DNA from 2 places in the Vibrio diabolicus genome. Region 1 is predicted to be linked to the other one. Evidence: riboswitches for the same ligand, from Rfam matches in the RefSeq annotation. Region 1 holds a riboswitch; the other holds the start of a gene.
What was found. Region 1 has a riboswitch for lysine ahead of tet(35) (tetracycline efflux Na+/H+ antiporter family transporter Tet(35)). Riboswitches for the same ligand answer to the same signal wherever they lie in the genome.
Positions count from the first base shown of each region.

Region 2: linked by a shared signal. The riboswitch ahead of lysC (lysine-sensitive aspartokinase 3) and the one ahead of tet(35) (tetracycline efflux Na+/H+ antiporter family transporter Tet(35)) in region 1 are both predicted to bind lysine.

Region 1 is NZ_CP042451.1:2,043,498-2,054,031, reverse strand. Features, by position in the region: gene mnmA (tRNA 2-thiouridine(34) synthase MnmA) at 1-460, opposite strand, end outside; gene FR741_RS09780 (hypothetical protein) at 649-918, shown strand; gene FR741_RS09775 (inosine/guanosine kinase) at 1,036-2,340, shown strand; gene FR741_RS09770 (H-NS family histone-like protein) at 2,470-2,877, opposite strand; lysine riboswitch at 3,460-3,642, shown strand; gene tet(35) (tetracycline efflux Na+/H+ antiporter family transporter Tet(35)) at 3,752-5,353, shown strand; gene FR741_RS09760 (sigma-54 interaction domain-containing protein) at 5,680-6,633, opposite strand; His leader region at 6,999-7,136, shown strand; gene hisG (ATP phosphoribosyltransferase) at 7,190-8,086, shown strand; gene hisD (histidinol dehydrogenase) at 8,092-9,384, shown strand; gene hisC (histidinol-phosphate transaminase) at 9,403-10,443, shown strand; gene hisB (bifunctional histidinol-phosphatase/imidazoleglycerol-phosphate dehydratase HisB) at 10,509-10,534, shown strand, end outside.
Region 2 is NZ_CP042451.1:399,003-409,536, forward strand. Features, by position in the region: rRNA gene rrf (5S ribosomal RNA) at 1-28, shown strand, start outside; tRNA gene FR741_RS01935 (tRNA-Asp) at 75-151, shown strand; gene FR741_RS01940 (cation:proton antiporter) at 878-2,218, opposite strand; gene metH (methionine synthase) at 2,410-6,090, shown strand; gene lysC (lysine-sensitive aspartokinase 3) at 6,177-7,529, opposite strand; lysine riboswitch at 7,631-7,809, opposite strand; gene FR741_RS01955 (pyridoxal-phosphate-dependent aminotransferase family protein) at 8,030-9,151, shown strand; gene FR741_RS01960 (PglL family O-oligosaccharyltransferase) at 9,211-10,534, opposite strand, start outside.

The DNA of each region.
Region 1 (10,534 bases):
GGTCTTTGTTGCCATCTAGGCCACGCAACATCGCTGGTTTCTCACCGTTATCCGGGAAAGAGCGACGTACGTAGTGACCCATTGCAATGTAGTCAGCATCAAGCACTTCATCAGCGAATTCTAGGAATGCTTTGAACTTGATTTCTTTGTTACAAAGAATGTCAGGGTTCGGTGTACGACCCGCTTTGTATTCAGCAAGGAAGTACTCAAATACGTTATCCCAGTATTCGGCAGCAAAGTTGATGGTGTGTAGATGAATGCCTAGCTTGTCACATACTGCCTGAGCATCAGCAAGATCTTCTGCTGCTGTACAATATTCTTCGTTGTCATCTTCTTCCCAGTTCTTCATGAACAGGCCTTCTACTTGGTAGCCTTGTTGCTTGAGAAGATACGCAGAAACAGATGAATCAACGCCGCCGGACATACCGACGATGACTTTCTTTTGGCTGTTATCAGACATTACTAAACACCACTTAAATAAACGGGATGCAGATTCTATCAGAATCCACAGACCGGTGACAGATCCGAGATCGAAATCACAATTCGTTTCGCTGCATTTTTCTTCAACAGAAATTCGAACGGGCAATTTCGCAAGTATAGAAGAGGTATATATGGCATAGTTGGCAAAAATCCAAGAGGAAAGTCCAAATGACCGAAGAAAACCAGTTTATGCAAGAAGCCGAGTTGATTGAAATTGTTGAAAACCAACTTGAGGACGGCAATCCATTAAAAGTTAAAGAGACGCTAATGCGCTTAATGATGACAGGGACACCTAGAGAAGAAGCGGTTGCAATGATGGCATGTGCCATGTCGATTGAAATTTTCGATGTGATGAAAAATGAAGGTGAGTTCAACCTAAAGCGTTACTGCGAGCACCTTGAGCAACTGCCAGATCTAAGTTTTATGGAAGGTGAATAAGGAGTCTAGAAGAAAAAAGTGGCTAGCAAACGTTTGCTATAATTGCTTTTATTGCCGCTTTATTATTAGCGGTATAGAATCCGTTCTCCTTTTCATCCCCTTACTCAGACTGACAATATGAAATTTCCTGGACAACGCAAATCGAAGCACTATTTTCCTGTTCATGCTCGTGACCCGCTGGTGAGCCAAGCACAAGAAAGCAAGAAGATGACGCGCACTCACATCATTGGTATTGACCAAACTTTGGTTGATATTGAAGCTAAAGTTACAACGGATGTGATTGAAAAGTACGGTCTGAGTAAAGGTCACTCTTTGGTTATTGATGACGAAAGAGCAGAAGAGTTGTACCAGCAACTTAAAGAAGAGAACTTAATTACCAATGAGTATGCGGGTGGCACAATTGGTAACACGCTACACAACTACTCTGTGCTAGCAGATGATCGCTCTACGCTGCTTGGAGTGATGAGCCAGGATATCAAAATTGGCAGCTATGGCTACCGTTACCTTTGTAATACATCAAGCCGCATGGACTTGAACTATCTACAAGGTGTTGATGGCGCTATCGGTCGTTGTTTCGCTCTTATTACAGAAGATGGTGAACGTACTTTTGCGATCAGTGAAGGGCAAATGAACCAACTGCATCCTGATAGCATTCCAGAAAAAATCTTTAAAAATGCATCGGCGCTTGTACTAACGTCATATTTAGTACGTTGTAAAGAAGGCGACCCAATGCCTGAAGCAACAATGAAAGCGATTGAGTACGCGAAAAAGAATGATGTACCTGTTGTTCTGACTCTTGGGACGAAGTTCGTTATTCAAGATGACCCGAAATATTGGCAAGAATTCATTCGAGATAACGTTTCAGTCGTTGCGATGAATGAAGATGAAGCAGAAGCACTGACGGGTGAGTCAGACCCACTTGCTGCATCTGATAAAACACTGGAGTGGGCAGATCTAGTATTGTGCACCGCGGGGCCTGTAGGCCTATTTATGGCGGGTTATACGGAAGACAGCGCGAAGCGCGAAACTTCTTTGCCATTACTTCCGGGGTCAATCGCTGAATTTAATCGCTATGAATTTAGTCGTCCGGCGAAAAAAGATACATGTGAAACACCAATAAAAGTGTACTCACATATCTCGCCATATATGGGTGGTCCAGAAAAAATCAAGAATACCAATGGTGCAGGTGATGCTGCGTTATCTGCTGTTCTTCATGATATGGCGGCAAACAAATACCATAAAGAAAATGTGCCTAATTCAAGCAAGCACAGTAACGAATATTTAACTTACTCTTCTTTTTCTCAAGTATGTAAATACGCAAACCGTGCGAGCTACGAAGTTCTCGTGCAACATTCTCCACGTTTGTCACGTGGGCTTCCTGAGCGAGAAGATAGCCTAGAAGAAGCATACTGGGAACGTTAATACACAGTAGTTTAATTAACTATTCTATAACTAAAGTAAAAGGCGCATTTTTTAATGCGCCTTTTTTTATTTGTAATGAACCAAATAAAAAAGGCTCCCATTGGGAGCCTTTTAAAAAATAGCGCGAATTTAGATCAGGAAATCATCCAGAGATTTACCTGCATCAAGTTGCTCTTGAATTGCAGAAGGTGTACGACCTTGGCCTGTCCAAGTCTTCTCATTACCGTTTGAGTCTGTGTATTTGTATTTAGCTGGACGAGGTGCACGCTTCGCTTTGCCTTTCGTCTTAGTTTCGCCAGATAGCGCAGTAATAAGCGCTTCTACGTCAATACCGTCTTGAGCAATTTTCTCTGCGATCTCTGCTAGCTTAGCTTCTTGCTCAGCTTGTGCTGCACGTTCTGCTTCTTCTGCTTCACGACGCTCTTCTACGACAGTAGTTAGTTTATCTAGAGCTTCTTCCAATTGTTCTAGAGTCAGCTCACGAGAAAATGCACGAAGGCTACGGATATTTAGAAGGGTTTTAGTCAGCTCTGACATAACGATTCCTATTAAAAGGTTAATGTGTTGGGCACTTTTTATCGTTACGATTAAATAATGCCAATCTATAAATAAACAAAGAGTCCTTATATTTAACTTTATCTTTTCCTTATGTGCAAATACTAAATCAAGATTTTGTTTAAATTTAGCTATTTTTTTAAAGCAATAAATATTATTACACTCGAAATAAATCTTATTAGATGAGAATTGAAATCAACACTCGTTATTGTATAGAGATAGAGCCAGCTTGGTTTTTATAAAAAAAGTTGAGTTATTACTTAAAAATATGAAGCGTCCATCTTTGATGGAGTGTCATATATCCTTAATTTATTGATACAAGATAAACCATGATATTTTTAAGGTAGTAATAATGTTTCATAAATAACAAAATTGATGTGATTTCAGTTGCACAAAACTAACTTGAAGTAGACAAGGTTTATAAATTATCTCAGTCATTATTTATTTGTTTAATTTAGTTTGATGTGTTGCATTGACTCTCATCATAAGTACAATGGCTGCTACCTGATGCAATATTGCAGACAATTTGTTGTTAATTTGTACAGTTAGTGGTTAATTGTTTGTTGTTGCCGTAGAGGCGCGGTCTCGAAGAGTAGCTATTATTGGGGTGATGCCAATGAATAATAGTGGAAGGCGAAGATTGCCGAAGTAAGTAACTCATCAAAGTTACTTGCTGGGGTTGTATCTGAAAGGAACAACACTGCCATAGTATATATTCACATTAAACTATGGAGCGCTACTGTAGGGTTGGGTGGAGTGTTCGCTTCCCTGTCGCTAAGTTCAACATGAGCACGTATCGTATGCTACGTGACTTGTCTGCAGTAGATCTCTAGCCAAACTTTGGTTTTTGAAGATCATGAATTTAATAGATTTTTCTAGTTCTCCTGTTTCATTATTGCCACCTATTGTCGCTTTGACTTTGGCGATCTTGACTCGACGTGTATTAGTTTCCTTAGGTGTAGGTATCGTGCTGGGTGCGGTTCTACTTAATAGCTGGTCTATCGGTGATACCGTTAGTTACGTGAGTTCTCAAGTTTCTTCTGTCTTTATTGAAGATGGCGGAATTAACACTTGGAACATGAGCATTGTTGGTTTCCTAATCTTATTAGGTATGACAACTGCATTATTAACGCTATCTGGTGGTACTCGTGCATTTGCCGAATGGGCACAATCTCGAGTGAAGAGTAAACGCGGCTCCAAACTTCTTGCTGCCTTTTTAGGCGTATTCATTTTTGTCGACGATTACTTTAACAGTCTTGCTGTTGGTGCCATTTCTCGTCCAGTGACCGATCGTTTTTATGTGTCTCGCGCGAAGCTTGCATACATTCTAGACTCAACTGCTGCACCAATGTGTGTGATCATGCCTGCTTCTAGCTGGGGTGCTTACATTATTACGATTATCGGCGGTATCTTAGTCTCACATGGGATCACTGAGTATTCGGCTCTTGGCGCGTACGTTCGTCTTATTCCAATGAACTTCTATGCAGTTTTTGCACTGCTTATGGTGTTTGCTGTGGCGTGGTTTGGCCTCGATATCGGTAAGATGCGTGAGCATGAAATCTCTGCATCTCAAGGCCGCGGCTTTGATAAAGACAAAGAAAACGACTCGCAAGAAGCGCATGATCTAAACGAAGAGCTAGATATCCGTGAAAGCGAAAAGGGTAAAGTGTCAGACTTGGTACTTCCTATCGTGACGCTGATTATTGCGACTATCGCTTCTATGCTTTACACGGGTGGCCGAGCATTGGCTGCTGACGGCAAAGAGTTTGCGCTTCTAGGTGCGTTTGAAAATACAGATGTAGGTACATCACTAATCTACGGTAGCTTGCTTGGCTTAGCAGTTGCACTGTTTACTGTTGTGAAGCAAGGTCTTCCAATGGGTGAAATTGCACGCACACTTTGGATTGGTGCGAAGTCTATGTTTGGCGCGATTCTAATCCTAGTATTTGCCTGGACTATCGGTTCGGTTATCGGTGACATGAAGACGGGTTCTTACCTTTCTACAATGGCGCAGGGCAATATCAATCCACATTGGCTACCAGTTATCCTATTCTTGTTGTCTGGTCTAATGGCATTTTCAACAGGTACTTCTTGGGGTACGTTCGGCATTATGCTTCCAATCGCGGGTGATATGGCTGGTGCAACAGATCTTGCGCTAATGCTCCCAATGCTAAGTGCAGTTTTAGCCGGTGCCGTTTTTGGTGACCATTGTTCACCTATCTCCGATACCACTATTCTGTCGTCGACTGGTGCACGTTGTAATCATATTGATCACGTATCGACCCAGTTGCCTTATGCATTGTCCGTGGCGCTAGTTTCCTGTGTTGGCTTCATTACTTTGGGGATGACTGCGTCAATTGCATTCTCATTCATTGCTGCATCAATCACATTTATTATTGTATGTGGAGCACTTTCTTGGTTGTCGAAGTCTAAAATGGCATCGTGCCAAAATGTCTAGTACAGCTCAGTATTTTTAATAAAGAGGAAGCTCCGCTAAATTTAGCGGAGCTTTTTTTTAACGCGATTTAGGTGAGGGGGGCAATCGCGTTTTTGGGGATAATCGTTTCGTGTTAAAAGCGAGCTATTTGTGTTCTGAGCACTCCTTTCTGTGCTGTGATAGAAAATCTATCAACCGACTTCTTCTTAGCTCTAAGCAAAGACTATGCCTAGTTTAAGTTGTTGATTTTAAAGGCGGTAATGTCAAGAGATTTATGATGAGGGGCTAAGTAAATGATATATGATGAGTTGTCTGTTACACAGTGTCACGTTACACCTGTACAGCAACTAAACATTTAAGTTGTATTTCTTTATTAGACGATAAAGCGTTGTTCTTGAAATACCAAGATGACGTGCAGCCGCACTCATATTGTGCTTATTTTCTTCGATAGCTTGCAGTAGGTAGTCAAGATCAATTTGGTCCACTGAAGGGAGTAATTGCCTTTCATTATTATCAAGGCCCAAGTCAGCGACGAGAAGCGTGTGATCTTCACACATGACAATCGCTCGTTGGATTACATTTCGCAGTTCTCTTACGTTACCTGGCCAACGATGCTTGAGGAGCTTGGCTTTCACTTTATCCGACATTTTTTGTACCTGACCATGAGACAAATCTGTTAAGAAGTGTTCTGATAACATAAGGATATCTTTCCCACGCTTTCTCAGTGGAGGAATAGTTAATGGCAAGATATTAAGCCGATAGAATAAATCTTCACGGAATCCGCCTTGTACAACCTCATTTTTCAAATCCACGTGGCTCGCAGCAATGACTCTACAGTCCACATCAATGAATTTATCAGCGCCGACTTTATGGATTTGCTTACTCTCTAAAAAGTGCAGAAGGTGGATTTGTAGATCCGGCGGCATATCACCAATCTCATCTAGGAATAGGGTACCTTTATGCGCTTTTTGAATAAAACCGATACGATCTGAAATCGCTCCTGTAAATGCTCCTTTTTCGTGACCGAAAAGTTCGGACGCAATAAGACCACTTGGAATTGCGCCGCAGTTAACTTCAACAAAAGGTGCCGAGTGTCTGTTCGACAACTGATGAATAAGACGAGCACAGAGACCTTTGCCCACCCCTGTTTCACCCTGAATGAGTACTTCAGCATCACATTGAGCGTACTTTTGGATTGCCGTGCGAAGTTCTTGGATACATGCACTATTGCCGATTAATGGGTATAGTGTTGTATCGCTGAAATCCACAGCTTGTTTGTTACTACCGTTACGCAGTTTCATGGTTAATCACTATTTTTTGCCCCACTAAAATAATAGTTTTGAATGAGCCGTCTCAAACGTGAGTGGATGTCTCTTTATTGAGAATGATGCCAATTACTAAGGGCGGTGAGATCTAAATAGTTGTTTTGATGAAAATTCATACTATTCTTCTTTTTCTTTAAGAATAGGGTTGAATAGAAACCTAATTTCTACCCATATACTCAACTGAAATTAAATTTAAATCCTTTAAAATCAAGTGATTATAAAAAATAGTTGGAAAATGCTAAATTCAGTATTGAAAAATATAGAATCCTTGGTTAGTGTGGTTACTAACGAAGCAACTCAATAGAGCCTTAAATAAGTATGCGTAATTTTGTAATGAACATTCATCACCATCATCACCCAATCTAGTCTTTCGGGCGATGTACGCATACCCGGGAGGCAGGAAACTCCCGGAGGTGAAATCAAAGTAAAAGCAGATTTTAAACCCTCGGGAGACTCCAATCTCTCGAGGGTTTTTTAGTTTTACTAATTCAAAAATTACTTAGATATCAAAATCTTGCACAGGGAAAAAGCAATGCAAACACAACGCTTAAGAATCGCAATTCAGAAAAAAGGTCGCCTTAGCAAAGAGAGCCAAGCTCTGCTAAAACAGTGCGGCGTAAAATTTAATGTAATGGGTGAGCGTTTAGTGGTTCACTCGGAGAACATGCCAATTGATTTGCTTTTGGTTCGTGACGATGACATCCCTGGCTTGATCATGGATGGCGTGGTTGACCTTGGTTTCATCGGAGAAAACGAACTAGAAGAAGTTCGTCTTGATCGCAAAGCTTTGGGTGAGCCATGTGAGTTTGTTCAACTTCGTCGACTGGATTTTGGCGGTTGTCGCTTGTCTATCGCTATCGACAAGGATGAAGAGTACAACGGTCCACAAGACTTAGCTGGTAAGCGTATTGCCACAACTTACCCTCAACTCCTAAAAGCTTACATGGATGAAGCAGGCGTTCCATTCTCCACATGTATGCTAACTGGCTCTGTAGAAGTTGCACCTCGCGCAGGTCTAGCTGACGCTATTGCTGATTTGGTATCGACTGGCGCAACGTTAGAAGCGAATGGCTTAAAAGAAGCGGAAGTGATCTTTAAATCTAAAGCGACGCTGATTCAACGTATCGGTGAGTTTGATGCAGACAAAACAGCACTGATTGAAAAACTACTGACTCGCATGCAAGGCGTACAACAAGCGAAAGAGTCTAAGTACATCATGCTTCACGCGCCAGCTGAAAAGCTCGATCAAATCAAAGCACTACTTCCTGGCGCTGAGGATCCTACGGTTCTTCCTCTTTCTGCAGATAAGCAGAAAATGGCTGTTCACTTAGTGAGTTCTGAGAACCTGTTCTGGGAAACCATGGAACAGCTAAAAGAGTTAGGTGCTAGCTCAATCCTAGTGCTACCAATTGAAAAAATGATGGAGTAAACATCATGAGAACAGTCGTTTGGCAATCTTTAAGTGAAGAGCAGCAAGATTCGATCTTAGAACGTCCTGCTATTGCAGAAGGTGCAAATATCACTGCAGCAGTGTCTGAGGTTATCGCTAAAGTTAGAAATGAAGGCGACTCTGCTCTCAACGAGCTGACAGAAAAGTTTGATCGCGTTAAACCTGAGTCCATTCGTGTTTCTTCTCAGGAAATTAAAGCCGCTTCAGAGCGCTTGTCTGAATCAATGAAAAACGCATTAGAGCAAGCTTATGCCAATATTTCTAAATTCCACAAAGCGCAAAAGCCACAGCCAATTAAAGTCGAAACTCAACCGGGTGTGCTTTGTGAACAGGTAACACGTCCAATTCAAAAAGTGGGTTTGTACATTCCTGGTGGTAGCGCGCCATTGCCATCGACGGTTTTGATGCTTGGCGTGCCTGCGAAAATTGCTGGCTGTCGTAAAGTTGTGCTTTGCTCTCCGCCTCCAATCGCTGACGAGATCCTTTACGTAGCAAAATTGTGTGGCATTGATGAAGTGTACAACGTCGGTGGTGGTCAAGCTGTTGCTGCAATGGCATATGGTACAGAGACCGTATCAAAAGTTGATAAGATTTTTGGCCCGGGTAACGCTTACGTGACGGAAGCAAAGCGTCAGGTGAGCAATGATTTCCGTGGCGCAGCGATTGATATGCCAGCGGGTCCTTCGGAAGTTCTTGTGATTGCGGATGAAACAGCGGACCCAGATTTTATTGCGGCGGACCTTCTAAGTCAGGCAGAGCATGGACCTGACTCTCAAGTTGTACTTGTGACGCCATCAGCCATTATTGCAGATCAGGTGACAGATGCCGTTCGTCGTCAATTGAAAGAGTTGTCTCGTTCAGAGATTGCAGAAAAAGCGCTCGCATCGAGTTTAATCATTATTGCTGAATCGATCACCCAAGCGATCTCTATTTCTAATTATTATGGCCCTGAGCACTTAATTGTTCAGACTAAGAACCCACGCGAGCTTCTGCCTCTATTAGACAACGCAGGTTCGATCTTCCTTGGTGATTGGTCGCCTGAATCTGCAGGTGATTACGCATCGGGAACTAACCACGTTCTTCCTACTTACGGTTACACACGGACATATTCAAGCTTAGGTTTGGCTGATTTTTCTAAACGAATGACGGTTCAAGAGCTTTCAGCTGACGGTCTTAAAAATCTTGCGCCAACGGTTGTCACCATGGCTGAAGCAGAAGGTCTGGACGCCCACAAACGTGCTGTTACTATCCGTGTAGAAAAATTAGCAAGTAAGTAAGAATAAGAGAGTAAAGAGATGGAAAAGCTAGCGCGTAAACAAGTCCAACAACTAACACCTTATCTTTCGGCTCGCCGAATTGGTGGTACAGGTGACGTATGGCTGAACGCCAACGAATCGCCATTCAACAATGAATACAAAACAGACTTTGCTCGTCTTAATCGTTACAGCGAATGCCAGCCGAAAGAACTGATTTCTGCTTACGCCGCGTATGCTGGAGTGAAGCCAGAACAAACGCTGACTTCTCGCGGTGCAGATGAAGGTATTGAGTTATTGATTCGTGCTTTCTGTGAACCGGGTGAAGACGCGATTTTATACTGCCCACCGACTTACGGTATGTACGCCATCAGTGCAGAAACCATCGGTGTAGAGCGCAAAACGGTGCCGCTAACGTCAGATTGGCAACTAGACCTCGCAGGTATCGAAGCGAGTCTGGATAACGTAAAACTGGTTTTCGTATGCTCGCCAAACAACCCAACGGGTAACTTAGTTAAGCGTGACGATATTGTCTCTCTGCTTGAGATGACAAAAGACCGCGCAATCGTGGTCATGGACGAAGCGTACATCGATTTTTGTCCAGAAGCGTCAACAGTAGATTTATTGGCAGAATATCCAAATCTAGCGATTCTGCGTACTCTGTCGAAAGCTTTCGCGCTTGCTGGTCTTCGTTGTGGATTTACGCTAGCAAACGAAGAACTGATTAACGTCCTTCTTAAAGTGATCGCACCATATCCAGTACCGGTTCCAGTTGCTGAAATTGCTACTCAAGCGCTCTCTGAAGCAGGCCTAGCGCGAGCGAAGTTCCAAGTTCTCGACTTGAACGCAAACCGAGCTTACTTACAAGTTGGTTTGTCGATGATTCCGGGTCTGGAGGTTTTTGAAGGGTGGGGTAACTACTTATTGGTGAAATTCCCAGATGGCGATGCTCTTTTCAAAGCCGCTTGGGATACGGGCATTATCCTGCGTAACTCGCCAATTGAGAACTGCGTGCGTATCAGTGTTGGTAACCGCGACGAGTGTGAAAAGACACTGGGTTTCATTAGAAACTACTATTCATAAATAGAATTCTCAACGTTCTCGGTTTATGCCGAGAACGAAACAAGATTAGTAATAAGGAAGTTCGAGTGAGCAAGCAACAAAAAATCCTATT
Region 2 (10,534 bases), 1.6 Mb from region 1:
CCCATGTGAGAGTAGGACATCGCCAGGCTTTAAATTATGGACACTTGCTGATTACAAGCGAGTGATACCACTGCGGAGTGGTAGTTCAGTTGGTTAGAATACCGGCCTGTCACGCCGGGGGTCGCGGGTTCGAGTCCCGTCCACTCCGCCACTTATATTAAGCCCCAGTCGAAAGACTGGGGCTTTTTTCGTTTTGGTTACCCGACTTCCCTTAACCGCATTTCCATATTGAAACCTTGCATCGAGAGGCAGGCTCTTCTCTCGCTATGCTTTCTAAGCCCTGTCATGAGTGAGGTGGTGCCAGTCTCGAGCTCTAGCTTTGAGTACCAGCACATGCTTACCAAAGATTCCTCTATAACATATTAGAAATATCTAGCTATGAACCTAGTTGTTCGAGGTGTCGCTTTGTTTCTATCTCGAAAACAGAACAACTTTGAATATAAGTTCAGTGTCGCTGAGATCAAGTATGAGGACTCTAAACTTCTGTTAAGGCTTTTTTGAGCAATCTGAGTGCCAGCTCAGACCTTAGTTTGGTGGGGGTCTAGTCCGTTTGGATAGTGATTCGCAATCATCCTCAATGCTTCTTTCTCTATATAAATAAAAAGTCGCCCATTGTTAAGTGTTGTGGAAGTTTAGCTGTGGTGTTTACAGGGAGCCTGTATTGCCAAAGGAAGTGATGATGAAAATGCTTAAACTAAAAGACTCCCTCTATGGATACTATCTATCGGCAATAGTTAGTATGTATGAAACCGTAGCGTGACGATTATTCGGATATTTAACTGTATATCAAAGAGTAACAAGCGTTTTGTTCTTGAAGGGGAGTCCGAAGATTAGATATGAAAAAAGCAGCTAGATAGCTGCTTTTTCATCTATTAAGTTACGTGTCTTTAAGAGTCCACTGGCTCCGTATGCTCCGGAGTGGTATTGCTTGGTTGTTCTCTTCCATTTTCTTCTCTTCATCTTTTGCTTTTTCAATCATTGGGGTGATTGTTGAGCCTTGAATGAGGATAGAGAAAACAACGACGGAGTAGGTCATTACAAGAATAATCTCTTTTACATCGATTAACTTATCTTGAATCACCCAAATACCTGATGGAATAGAAAGTGCCATCGCTAGTGCCAGGCCTCCGCGTAAACCGCCCCACGTCAAAATACGCACTGACCATGGATTATATTTTCTGTAACGTTTAAAGCCAATGTACGAGAGAAATACGCTTAGATAGCGAGCTGCTAGTACAAGAGGGACTGATATAGCCATCATGATCCAGTCTTCTTTGTGGAATTCAAATAGCAGCATCGACATACCAATCAGTAGGAATAACACGCCATTCAAGAACTCATCGACGAGCTCCCAAAAGTGGTCAAGGTGGTCTTCACTCTCTTTCGAAAAGCCAATAAAACGTGTCCAGTTGCCAATCATAATACCAGATACAACCATCGCTAATGGTCCTGATACATGGATGTATTCAGCAAATGCGTAACCTGCCGTTGGGACACCAATGGTAAGTAATAACTCCATTGAGTGATCATCGGTGGCACTGATTAAGTAGTGGAATAGCAAACCGAGTACGAAACCATAAGTGATACCACCGATAGCTTCTTGGATGAAGAGTAAGGTGACACTACCTACAGTTGGTGCCTCAGTACCAAATGCAATCGTAAATAGAGTGACAAAGATAACCAAACCGAAGCCGTCATTGAAGAGCGACTCTCCTTCAATCTGGGTGGAGATACGTTTGGGAGCATCGAGCTTTTTAACTATAGCCAATACAGCGATTGGGTCAGTTGGCGATATTAGAGCACCAAATAGTAAGCAGTAGACCAAATCAAATTGGATGCCAATTAACTGACAGAATCCGTAGAGCGCAAACCCGATAAAGAAAGTGGAAAATAGGGTGGCTCCGAGAGCCAAAACGGTAATTTCCCATTTTTGATCTTTAAGGTTCGGGAGTTTGATGCCTAATCCACCTGCAAATAGTAAGAAGCCAAGAATGCCCTTGAGCAAGAAATCTTCAAAGTTGATCCTTGTGACCGTTTCTGTCGCAATTTCGGTGAGGTGGAACCAGTTGTTTTGGCCCGCAATTAAGATTAGAAGTGAAAGCACCATTGAACCTGCGGTAATCGCAATGGTGGTTTGCATCTTTCCTATCTTGCTGTTTACAAAAGCAATTAGCATCGCAGCTGCGGATAGAAAACATAAAGTATGATAGACCGACATAGAGCTCTCTATTTGTAACATTTTATGAATGGGATTCTCGACTGATGCTGCTTAAATAGCAAACATTTTTTCGCGATTATTTTGTAAGTTAAGAAGGAGATAAAACAATCATTAATTCCACGTTTAGACGTCTAGACTCCTGAAGTTTGTGTGATAGGATGGAAAGATAACTAAAGGAATGAGGCTGTACTGTGGGAAGTAACGTAAGACAACAGATTGAAGCTCAATTGAAGCAACGTATTCTTTTGATTGATGGTGGTATGGGAACCATGATTCAGGGATACAAACTTGAAGAGCAAGACTATCGAGGAACGCGCTTTGCGGATTGGCATTGTGATCTAAAAGGTAACAACGACCTGTTGGTTCTAAGTCAGCCTCAACTTATCAAGGAAATTCACGCTGCATATTTAGAAGCGGGTGCAGATATTCTCGAAACCAACACGTTTAACGCAACAACCATTGCGATGGCTGACTACGAGATGGAAAGCCTAAGTGAAGAAATTAACTTTGCTGCTGCCAAGCTTGCACGTGAAGTTGCAGACGAATGGACCGCAAAAACACCCGATAAACCGCGTTATGTCGCAGGGGTTTTAGGGCCGACGAACCGCACTTGTTCTATCTCTCCTGATGTAAACGACCCTGGATATCGAAATGTTTCTTTCGACGAGTTAGTTGAGGCTTACTCTGAATCGACTCGAGCGCTGATTAAAGGTGGTTCTGACCTTATTCTTATCGAGACCATCTTCGATACTCTTAACGCTAAGGCTTGTTCATTTGCTGTTGAAAGTGTGTTTGAAGAGATGGGTATTGAGTTACCTGTGATGATCTCGGGGACTATTACTGATGCTTCCGGTAGAACATTATCAGGTCAAACTACAGAAGCGTTTTACAACTCATTACGTCATGTTAAACCGATTTCGTTTGGTTTGAACTGTGCGCTGGGCCCAGATGAGCTTCGTCCTTATGTTGAAGAGCTTTCGCGTATATCAGAATCTTTTGTTTCCGCTCACCCAAATGCCGGGCTTCCGAATGCATTCGGCGAATACGATTTATCGCCAGAAGATATGGCTAAGCATGTTCAAGAGTGGGCTCAAAGTGGCTTTTTAAACTTGATTGGTGGGTGTTGTGGCACAACTCCAGAGCACATTCGCCAAATGGCACTCGCGGTTGAAAATGTCGCCCCTCGTCAATTGCCTGACCTTCCCGTTGCTTGTCGCTTGTCTGGCTTAGAGCCGCTCGCCATTGATAAAGACTCTTTATTCATCAATGTCGGTGAGCGTACGAATGTAACTGGCTCTGCGCGTTTTAAGCGCTTGATTAAAGAAGAACTGTACGATGAAGCGCTCGATGTGGCTCGTCAACAAGTTGAAAATGGCGCTCAAATTATCGATATCAACATGGATGAAGGCATGTTGGATGCACAAGCTTGTATGGTTCGATTTTTAAACCTTTGTGCGTCAGAACCTGAAATCTCAAAAGTACCAATCATGGTCGACTCTTCCAAGTGGGAGGTTATTGAAGCCGGTCTTAAGTGCATCCAAGGCAAAGGCATTGTTAACTCGATCTCTCTCAAAGAAGGCAAAGAGAAATTCGTTGAACAAGCTAAGTTGATTCGCCGTTATGGTGCGGCTGTGATTGTGATGGCGTTTGATGAGATAGGGCAAGCAGATACACGTGAGCGCAAAGTGGAAATTTGTACCAACGCTTACCGAATTCTCGTTGATGAAGTGGGCTTTCCACCAGAAGACATCATCTTTGACCCGAACATTTTTGCCATTGCTACGGGTATCGAGGAGCATAATAACTACGCGGTGGATTTCATTGAAGCCGTTGGCGATATCAAACGTGATTTACCACACGCGATGATCTCGGGTGGGGTTTCTAACGTCTCGTTCTCTTTTCGAGGGAATAACTATGTGCGTGAAGCGATTCACGCGGTGTTCCTCTATCACTGTTTTAAAAATGGTATGGATATGGGGATCGTGAATGCGGGTCAGTTAGAAATCTACGATAACGTGCCTGAAACGCTGCGTGAGGCTGTGGAAGATGTCGTTCTTAACCGTCGCGATGATGCCACTGAGAGGTTGTTAGATATCGCGGCGGAATACGCAGGCAAAGGGGTAGGTAAAGAGGAGGATGCCTCTGCACTTGAGTGGAGAACTTGGCCTGTTGAAAAGCGTTTAGAACACGCGTTAGTGAAAGGAATAACCGAGTTTATCGTTGATGATACCGAAGAGGCTCGTGTCAATGCTTCAAAGCCATTAGAGGTGATTGAAGGCCCACTAATGGATGGGATGAACGTCGTCGGAGACTTGTTTGGTGAAGGTAAAATGTTCCTTCCTCAGGTCGTAAAATCTGCCCGAGTGATGAAGCAAGCAGTAGCGCATCTGGAGCCCTACATCAATGCAGAAAAGCAGGTGGGACAAACAAACGGTAAGATCTTGTTAGCGACGGTAAAAGGTGATGTACACGATATCGGGAAAAATATCGTAGGCGTTGTATTGCAGTGCAATAACTATGAAATTATCGATCTTGGTGTCATGGTTCCTTGCGAAAAGATCTTAAAAGTAGCGCAAGAAGAGAACGTCGATATTATTGGTTTGTCAGGGTTGATCACGCCTTCATTAGACGAAATGGTGCATGTTGCAAAAGAGATGGAGCGTCTCGACTTTAACTTACCTCTTCTCATCGGTGGCGCAACAACGTCAAAAGCCCATACAGCAGTTAAGATTGAGCAAAATTACAAGCATCCAGTTGTTTACGTGAATAACGCCTCACGTGCGGTGGGCGTATGTACTTCTCTATTGTCAGATGAACGTCGCCCTGAATTTGTTGAAAAACTTGAAGCTGATTACGAACGAGTACGTGATCAACATAATCGAAAGAAACCGAGAACCAAACCAGTGACATTAGAAGCTGCTCGAGCGAATAAAGTTGCGATCGATTGGGAAGCTTACACTCCTCCAGTGCCTGTTAAGCCTGGCATTCATATCTTCGATGATTTTGATGTGGCTATATTACGTCAATACATCGATTGGACACCATTCTTTATGACTTGGTCACTTGTGGGTAAGTATCCAACAATTTTCCAACATGAAGAAGTTGGTGAAGAAGCAAAACGTTTATTCGAAGATGCCAACGAGTTACTTGATCGAGTTGAGCGAGAAGGCCTGTTAAAAGCGCGTGGAATGTGTGGCTTATTCCCTGCTGCGAGCGTGGGGGACGACATTGAAGTTTATGCTGATGAAACTCGTACCAACGTTGTGAAAGTACTGCGTAACTTGCGTCAACAGACCGAGAAACCAAAAGGATTTAACTATTGTTTATCCGACTACATCGCACCTAAAGAGTCGGGTAAACATGATTGGATAGGGGCATTTGCTGTCACTGGTGGTATTGGTGAACGAGAGCTTGCTGATGAATACAAAGCACAGGGAGATGATTACAACGCAATTATGATTCAAGCGGTGGCGGATCGCCTAGCCGAAGCGTTTGCTGAGTATTTGCATGAGCGTGTCCGTAAAGAAATTTGGGGTTATGCTGCGGATGAAGATTTATCTAACAATGATCTCATTCGTGAAAAATACCAAGGTATTCGCCCTGCGCCGGGTTATCCAGCGTGCCCTGAGCATACTGAAAAAGGACCGCTTTGGGAGCTACTTAATGTGGAAGAGAATATTGGCATGACTCTAACCTCCAGCTATGCAATGTATCCGGGCGCGTCAGTCTCTGGTTGGTATTTCTCTCATCCTGACTCACGTTACTTTGCGATCGCACAGATCCAAGAAGATCAGCTAGAGAGCTACGCCGATCGTAAGGGGTGGGATAGGATCGAGGCTGAAAAATGGTTAGGGCCAAACATTAACGGTTAAATTGATGTTTACCTCGTTCAAATGTAACAACTATTGAAACAACAAAGGGCTGCAGATACGCAGCCCTTTGTTTTATTGAGTTGAACTTACTTCTCAAACAACTCGGTGTGGAGTTTTTGTATGGCTTTTTTCGATACCGATTCATGGAGCAAGAAGCATAAGTTGTGAGGGCTAGCACCATAACAAATCATGCGTAGGTTAAAGTCTTCTAGCGTGCCAAAAACCTGTTTCGCGTAGCCTTTACTCTCACTCATGTTGTTACCAATGAGAGCAACGAGGCATAGGTCATGTTCAACTTCTACCTTACATAGCTCTTCTAACTCTTCTCGTACAGCTTGCGGCAGCTGTGGTGCTCCGCCGGATGTATCGGTTTGATCAAGTGTTAACGATACACTGATTTCAGATGTCGTGATCAAATCGACAGAGATCTTATGTTTTGCAAGGATCTCAAAGACCTTTGCTAAGAAGCCGTATGCGTGGAACATATTGGCGCTGCGTAGCGTTACCATGGTTTGGTTACAACGCAAAGCTAGCGCACGGAACAACGGTGAGCTTTCGACTTGGTGGCGAATCCAAGTTCCTCCTTTTTCTGGCTCTTTCGATGACCCTACAAATACCGGAATGTCGTGGCGCAATGCGGGTACTAGCGTAGAAGGGTGAAGGATTTTAGCGCCAAAGTTAGCCATTTCTGAAGCTTCACTAAAGCTGATCTCGGGAATTGGTGAGGCTTTTGGCGCAATTCGCGGGTCTGTTGTGTAGATGCCCGGTACATCAGTCCAGATTTCTAACCCTGCCGCTTTGACGCTCTCAGCAATTAAGGCGGCGCTGTAATCGCTGCCTCCTCGACCTAGTGTTGTTGTATTACCTGCTTCGTCAGATCCTATGAAGCCTTGAGTAACAACAACGGATTGTTGGCAAAGTGGTACGAGTTTATCTTGCGCAAGCGTCGAAATTGCTTCAATGTTTGGCTCCGCGCGACCAAAGTTGTCATCAGTACGCAGCACATCGCGGATATCAAAGCGCACTGCTTGAATGCCTCGCTCACACATTAACTGAGCTAGAATGTGCGTCGACATGAGCTCACCACATGCGACTAAATGATCGGTTAACTTCGCACTAGCTTGGATAGATGCAGCCTCGGCAAGGCTGGTTACGGTATCTAATATGGCATACACCTCGGCAGCAGTTTTTGTGCTGTCTTCGAGCTGAGTTAAAATGGCGTCATGAATGTTGGCCAGATTTTGCAGCAGCTCAGTACGGTGCGTTTGATCCTGTACACCATTGGCGAGTTCCACCAATAGGTTGGTGACGCCAGAACAAGCGCTGCTCACGACCAGGCGAGTAGTTGGATTGTTTTCGATAATGGTGGCACAACGACTCATTGCCTCAAAGTTGGCAACACTGGTTCCACCGAATTTAGCTACGTTAAATGCGCTCACTGCGTTCTCCCACGACTTCCTAAAAAATTGTACATCCAATGTTTAGTGAGAAAAGGAACAGAGCAAAAAGAGAGGTATTTAGAATGCTGTTTGAAAAATTTACCCTCAGAAGCCCTTCATCAGACTGCGCTGATGACAGTTGATGGGATTCAGCCCAATTCAACCGACAAGTCAAATCCTGCAACTTTGACTTACCTCGGCACTACTCCCCCTCAATGATTGGTGTTGGAATTGCGGTTCCACAAATCATCTACCTGGGTAGCGCTCCTCTTCTACATAAAGCTCAAACATTGAACGGTTTTGAGGCCTTAATGTCAATCAATATTTCAACCTTTATGGTGTTTTTTATTAACGATTTTGTGACACTGGTTTGACCTCCATACTTACGGCTAATTGCTGATAGAGGAAAAATCTATTAGGGTGAAGAACCCTACACCTGAGCCATGTTATTGAATAGAACTTTTAGAATGCTCAGGATAAAAGATAATCAAGGAGCTGACATGTCGATCCAAAGCTTTATTCCGCCTCACCGTATTTTAATGGGACCTGGTCCTTCTGATATTTATCCTCAAGTGTTACAAGCGCTAAGCCGTCCTACCGTAGGTCACCTTGATCCTCTGTTTATCGGTATGATGGATGAGCTCAAGCAGCTATTGAAGTATGCCTTTCAAACTGACAATGAGTTCACTATTGCGGTTTCAGCGCCAGGTAGTGCAGGGATGGAAACCTGCTTTGTAAACTTGATCGAGAAAGGCGACAAAGTGATCGTCTGCCGTAACGGTGTTTTTGGTGAACGCATGCGCGAAAATGTCGTCCGTGCTGGTGGTGAAGTTGTTATCGTCGATGATGAATGGGGGACGCCTGTTTCCATTGATAAAGTCGAGCAAGCACTCGAACAGCACCCAGATACAAAAATTCTTGCTTTTGTGCATGCCGAAACCTCAACTGGTGCAGTCAGTGATGCTCAAGCATTGGGTAAGCTGGCGAAACAGCATAATGCATTATCTATTGTTGATGCGGTGACGTCACTTGGTGGTGTGCCGTTAAAAGTGGATGAATGGCAACTGGATGCGGTTTACTCTGGCAGTCAAAAATGTTTGTCATGTGTACCAGGACTCTCACCCGTGACGTTTTCTCCTGCCGCAATTGAAAAGATTCAAGCAAGAACAACACCAGTACAGAGTTGGTTCCTCGATCAGAGTTTAGTGTTGGGCTATTGGAGTGGAGAAGGTAAGCGTAGTTACCATCATACGGCGCCAGTTAATAGCTTGTATGCGTTGCATGAAGCTTTATTGATACTGAAAAATGAAGGTTTAGAAAACGCTTGGGCTCGTCACCAACTGATGCATGAAAAACTCAAAAATGGCCTACAAAAGTTAGGCTTTGAATTTGTTGTGGACGAAGCCCATCGTTTGCCGCAATTAAATGCGATTTACGTGCCTGAAGGAATTGATGAAGCAAAAGTTCGTGCTCACTTGCTAGAAACCTATAACCTAGAAATTGGTGCAGGCCTCGGGGCATTAGCTGGTAAAGCGTGGCGTATTGGCTTAATGGGTTACGGCGCTCGACCTGAAAACGTTGCACTGTGCTTAAAAGCGTTAGAAGAGTCACTCACTGAATAAAGCTATACCGCAATGAGATAAAGAAAAGCGAAGGTCATCCCTTCGCTTTTTTGTACTTATTACTCTGCACCTGAAGTGGGTGCTGGTGAGGCAGAGATTGCTTGAGAAGGTGGTCGGTAATTGACGTCACTGAAATCAATCTTCGGGAACAAAAACTGCGCTTCAGCTCTGATTTGCTCCGCTTTACTTGAGTCATCTAAGCCTTGGTAGGCCAAAATCAAATTATTATAAAATGCAGGGCGAGGCTTATCTTTGATGATTTTTAGCGACCAATCGATATAAGGCTGAATCAAGGTTGCGTCTTGTTGGTACAGCCCAATGTTTAAAAACGTGCTATAGACATCCCAATCAAACCTGTCTTTCCAAACTACAGGGTTACTGACTTGATTCAGAATATCAGGGTTAGTTGGCCTAGTGGTCTCAAACTTCGTCAATACATAGTTCGTATGCAATGCGCTTACCATGTAAAACGTAAACGTAACGGGAAGTACCAAACTAAAGACTCGCAGCAAGCTTTTGGTCACATTACTAAAGCCGACTTGTCGATAACGAGAGACGCGCTGATCTACCCAGTACAGCAGGATAACGAAGATCAACCAATGCACGAGAGAGTGGTAGAAAGGGTATTCCAGTTGCGAGTGCAATACGATAGGTATAAACAAGGCCAGCAACGCAAGACGAGTTCCGCGTTTGGCTTGATAGATTCGATACAGTACCAGTGCCATCGCTAAGAAGATGCCGAGTATTGGCAGCAAGCCACCTTCTACTCCCCAGTAAAGTAGCTCATTATGCGGATGATCCATGGCTGGCAAACCAGCTGGGTAATTCTCATTTAGTGCATGTTGACGAGCCGTATACAGCATGTACTCAGATTCAAACTTGCCATATCCATAGCCAGTAAAAGGCTTTTCAATCACCATGTCTAATGTTTGCGGAAAAGTATACGCTCGAGGAGACTCCATGTTTACTTTTTCTGCGGCCAACCCACCTCCATCAGGAAAGGCAAGATGCATGACAACCACTGAGAGTAAGAGCCCAGTGACAAGCGACGTAACCCAGCGGATAAAGCGCCCTTTGGTCGCAAAGCGATACATGTATGGGATGACCAACAAAACGGCGATGATCGATGCTAACCAACCAGTGCGTGAAGCCAACGCCACAATTAGTGGTAAGGTTAAAACTGGCACGGCATAGAGAAGATAAACATCGCTTAACTTACGGTCGTATTTGTAGGGCTGACGTGCAAGTAAATAGCTGGCAATCACCAATCCTGTCGCAAGAAAGCTGGCCATTACATTGGGCTGTTGGAAAATACCATAAGGACGATTGGCCATCGTGTCGTAACCAAACGGATTGCCTGGTTTGAGATACAGATATTGTGTC